2 regions of the Novosphingobium rhizosphaerae genome follow, and region 1 is predicted to be linked to the other one. Evidence: predicted binding sites of a transcription regulator. Region 1 holds the regulator's gene; the other holds the start of a gene.
What was found. Region 1 encodes LexA, which represses DNA repair genes until DNA is damaged. Its sites were predicted from a motif close to GTTCCNCNCTTGTTCT; they were not measured.
Positions count from the first base shown of each region.

Region 2: a site for LexA is predicted at 1,449-1,464, ahead of recA (recombinase RecA). Genes of this name have one in related genera too.

Region 1 covers NZ_CP137861.1:2,624,628-2,627,029, reverse strand. Annotated here, with positions in the region: gene moaC (cyclic pyranopterin monophosphate synthase MoaC) at 1-39, shown strand, start outside; gene R9J51_RS12000 (molybdopterin molybdotransferase MoeA) at 36-1,280, shown strand; gene lexA (transcriptional repressor LexA) at 1,338-2,018, shown strand; gene R9J51_RS11990 (TetR/AcrR family transcriptional regulator) at 2,045-2,402, opposite strand, start outside.
Region 2 covers NZ_CP137861.1:2,108,974-2,111,375, reverse strand. Annotated here, with positions in the region: gene R9J51_RS09675 (DUF389 domain-containing protein) at 1-6, opposite strand, end outside; gene recA (recombinase RecA) at 303-1,373, opposite strand; gene R9J51_RS09665 (ATP-binding protein) at 1,763-2,402, opposite strand, start outside.

The sequences.
Region 1 (2,402 bases):
AAGCGCGGCGGCAAGTCGGGCGATTGGTCTGCGCCATGACCAGCCCGGTTAGCAACGGCCGCCAGCCTCCGCTCCAACTGGAAGACGCGCAGGCCCGCCTGGTCGCCATGGCGCCACATCTTTCGGTAGAACATCGCGCCACGGCCGAAGCGCTGGGGCATTACCTTGCCGCCCCGCTCTTGGCCGCGCGCACCCAACCGGCCACTGCGCTTTCCGCCATGGATGGCTATGCCCTGCGTGGCGCGGATTTGCCCGGGCCGTGGACGGTATTGGGCGAAAGCGCGGCGGGCCATCCGTTTGCCGGCAATGTCGGGCATGGCGAGGCGGTGCGGATCAGCACGGGTGCGGCCATGCCGGCCGGCGCGGATTGCGTGCTCTTGCAGGAAGACGCCGCGCGCCAGGGCGATGCGCTCATGCTCACCGGCACCCCGCCCAGCCCGCCGTCGCGGCACATCCGCCCGGCCGGGATGGATTTTGCCACGCACGATCCGCTGTTGCCCACCGGCACGCGGCTTGGCGCCGCGCAGATTGCCCTGGCGATCGGCGCCGGGCACGGCCATGTGCCGGTGCGCCGCCGCCTGCGCCTGGCGGTGATCGACAGCGGCGATGAACTCGCCGCCCCCGGCCGCCCCCTGCTGCCGCACCAGATCCCGGCCAGCAACGGGCCGATGCTGGCCGCCATGGCCGCGGCCCTGCCGGTGGACGTGCGGCGCATCGGCCCCGTGCCCGATCGGCTCGATGCCCTGGCCGCCGCCATCGATGGCGTGCGCGACGCCGATGTGGTGGTGACCAGCGGCGGCGCTTCGGTGGGCGATCACGATCTCGTCCGTCCGGCGCTGGAAGCGGTGGGCGCGCGCATCGATTTCTGGCGCGTGGCAATCAAGCCGGGCAAGCCGCTGCTGGTGGGCCATCGCGCCGCAACCTCGCTCGCCAGCCCGCAGGTGATCCTCGGCCTGCCAGGCAATCCGGCCTCGGCCTATGTCACGGCGCATCTGTTCCTGCTGCCGCTGCTGCGCGCGGCCCTGGGCGCAGCGCAACCCCTGCCCGCGCCGCTCCATGCCGCGCTGGCCCAGGCGTTGCCCGCTGGCGGCAGCCGCACCGAATTCCTGCGTGGCACATGGGATGGCCACGGCGTGACGCTCGATCCGCTGCAGGATTCTGGCGCCATTTCCCCCATCGCGCGGGCCAATTGCCTGGTGCGGCGCGAACCCGGCGTACCGATGCAACCGGAAGGGAGCCTTGTGCCGATCTATCTGCTCGATTTTGGCGGATTTGCTTGACGGGTTCGGTTTGGTTGCTTATTCGTTCCGCATTCGTTCGCCAAAGGAGACTTGCGGATGCTCACGCGCAAGCAGCACGAACTGCTCTCGTTCATCCAGACGCGCCTTGATGATTCCGGCATTTCCCCTTCGTTTGAAGAAATGAAGGAAGCGCTCGATCTCAAGTCCAAGTCTGGCGTGCACCGCCTGATCTCCGCGCTGGAAGAGCGCGGCTTCATTCGTCGCCTGCCCAACCGCGCCCGCGCGCTTGAAGTGATCCGTGAGCCGGAAAGCCTGGCCACCAAGGCTGCCCCGCGCAATGCCACGCCACGCCCCGCTCCTGCGGCGGCCCGCCCCACTCCGGTGGCGGCGAACGACGTGATCGAAATCCCGCTGCACGGCCGCATCGCCGCCGGCGCCCCGATCGAAGCGCTGGAAGGCTCGGCCATGCTGCCCGTGCCCGCCGCCCTGCTCGGCTCTGGCGAGCACTACGCGCTTGAAGTGTCCGGCGATTCCATGATCGAGGCGGGCATTCTCGATGGCGACTATGCCCTGGTGCGCCGCACCAACACCGCCCGCGACGGTGAAATCGTCGTCGCCCTGGTGCGTGGTGAGGAAGCCACGCTGAAATACCTCCACCACGAAAAGGGCCAGATCCGGCTCGATCCTGCCAACGCGGCCTATAACCCGCAGTTCTACGCGCCCGACGAAGTGGAAGTGCAAGGCAAACTCGCCGGGCTGCTACGCCGCTATCATTGATCATTGATGCCCGCCGCGGCGGATGATCATGCATCCGCCATGGGGATGACCGCAACAGGCGGGGCGGCAGTGGCAAGATAGCCATGGACCGCCCGCCACACCCGCCCGGCGAGCGCGGCCTGGTCCTGTTCCTGCCGCTCGCCGGCGGCATCGATCATCCCTTTGACGATGGCCATCACATCGTGCGCCGCTTCGTCCAGATCGCTCTGCGTGCCAAGGTCGGTTTGCATCAGAACAGTGCGCAAAATCCCATGGAGATGGCGCGATACGCGCTGCGTTTCCGGGTCATGCGGCATTCGTGCCTCTTCCACATCGAGCAGGCGCGCCAGCTTGGGCCGTCGCAATTGATGGGCCACGGCCGCGCCGATCATCCGGACCAGTGCC
Region 2 (2,402 bases), 520 kb from region 1:
CGTCATCCAGGCCGCCCAGCGCGCGCGCCAACCCCCTGCGTTCAGGACGGGCTGTGGTGTCGTGTCTGTATGGATCGAAATGCCGTGCCTCCATGGTGGTGAAGCGGACCAAGGCTTTGCTGCCGTGCGATTTTTCGACGGAGCCGGTTCCCACTGTGCCTCATCGCGCTTTAAACGCGCCAGGCGGGCAGCGCAAACGCCGGGAAACAAAACGTAATCGGCGCGCCGCCCGCAATGGGTGGCGCGCCGATCAGGATATCGGGTGAAAGGCCAGCAGGCGCGCCGGGCGCCTGCCGCGCCGATCAGTTGTCGTCGTCGGCGTCAGGGCCGGCCATCAGGCCTTCGGCCACCTGCTCGGTGCGGGCGCGGATCGCGGCTTCCAGCCGATCGCGCAGCTCGCCGTTTTCGCGCAGGAAGTTCTTGGCGTTTTCACGGCCCTGGCCAATGCGCACGGAATCATAGCTGAACCATGCGCCCGACTTTTCCACCAGGCCGGCCTTCACCCCCAGATCGAGGATTTCCCCGATCTTGGAAATGCCTTCGCCATACATGATGTCGAACTCCACCTGCTTGAACGGCGGGGCGACCTTGTTCTTGACCACCTTCACGCGGGTGGTGTTGCCGGTGATTTCGTCACGATCCTTGATCTGGCCGGTGCGGCGGATGTCGAGACGGACCGAGGCATAGAACTTGAGCGCGTTGCCGCCGGTGGTGGTTTCCGGGTTGCCGTACATCACGCCGATCTTCATGCGCACCTGGTTGATGAAGATCACCATGCAGCGCGAACGGCTGATCGAGCCGGTCAGCTTGCGCAGCGCCTGGCTCATCAATCGGGCCTGAAGGCCGACATGGCTATCGCCCATTTCGCCTTCGATTTCGGCGCGGGGGACCAGCGCGGCCACCGAGTCCACCACCAGGATGTCGATCGCGTTGGAACGGACCAGCGTATCGACGATTTCCAGCGCCTGCTCACCCGTGTCGGGCTGCGAGACGATCAGTTCGTCGATGTTGACGCCCAGCTTCTTGGCATAGACCGGATCAAGCGCGTGTTCGGCATCGACGAAGGCAGCGGTGCCACCGGTCTTCTGCGCCTCGGCAATGGCGTGCAGCGCCAGCGTGGTCTTGCCCGAGCTTTCCGGACCATAGATTTCGATGATGCGGCCGCGCGGCAGGCCGCCGATGCCCAGCGCAATATCAAGCCCGAGCGAGCCGGTGGAAACAGCCTCCACCTGCATCGTCTCTTTCGAGCCCAGCTTCATCACCGAGCCCTTGCCGAATGCGCGGTCGATCTGGGCCAGCGCGGCGTCTAGCGCCTTCTGACGATCCATGTCCTTTTCTTTGCCTTCCTGAATGAGCTTGAGCTGCGCCGCCATGGCTGCTTCCCCTTGCCTAGAGATGGCTGACACGAACCGTCAACACGCAGAACAATGTACTCACTCTGTTCCATAGGAACAAGAGGGGAACATAAATTTCACTCCAGACTGGCGACAATTCCTGCCGTCGCTTGGAATCATGGGGATTTCCGGGCCTGTTTGCAAGCTGAAGCGGGCCGCAACAGACGCGAAATCATGGTCTTTTGCGAATATCGGGAAATGCTTCCATCGTGGCAGGATTGGCGACTCAGGGTGGCTTTGTTCCTTGCCCCCTTCGTCAGGCCTGCGGCCTGCCACGCTCCCCCAGCAGGGGGTGGACCTGCTTGATCTTCCCTGTCCCGCAGCGATGGGAACGGGGAACGCCCGCGTGGCGGGTGGTGGAGGGGCAATCAGCCGCCGCGCAGCACCTGTTCCACCGCCGCCACGATCTGCGCCACGGAAAACGGCTTGGCCAGGAAATGCATGTTGGGAATGTCGATCTCGCGGCGGAGCTGTTCCTCGGCATAGCCGGACATGAACAGCACGGGCAGATCGGGTTTCACCCGGCGAATCTCACGCGCCATGGCGGGCCCGTCCATCGAAGGCATGACGACGTCGGACACCACGAGGTCGATGTCGTTGCCCGCGGCCATGATGCGGGCGAGTGCTTCCAGCCCGTCTTCGCCATCGGCGGCAGTGGTCACTTCATAGCCCTGGCGCACCAGGGCCCGTTCGGCCACGGCGCGCACGGTGTCTTCATCTTCCACCAGCAGCACGCGCCCGCCGCCGGTCCACTCCGTGCGGCGCGTTTCGGCCTTGGGCCGCGCGGCTTCGGCCGCCTCGGCCGGATCGGGCACGTGGACGGGCAGGTAGATGGTAAAGCGCGTGCCCTTGCCCACCTCGCTATCGGCAAAGATGAACCCGCCCGATTGCTTGACGATGCCATAGACGGTGGACAGGCCAAGGCCCGTGCCCTTGCCCTTTTCCTTGGTGGTGAAGAACGGTTCGAAAATCTTGCCGATCTGCGAAGGCTTGATGCCGTGCCCGGTG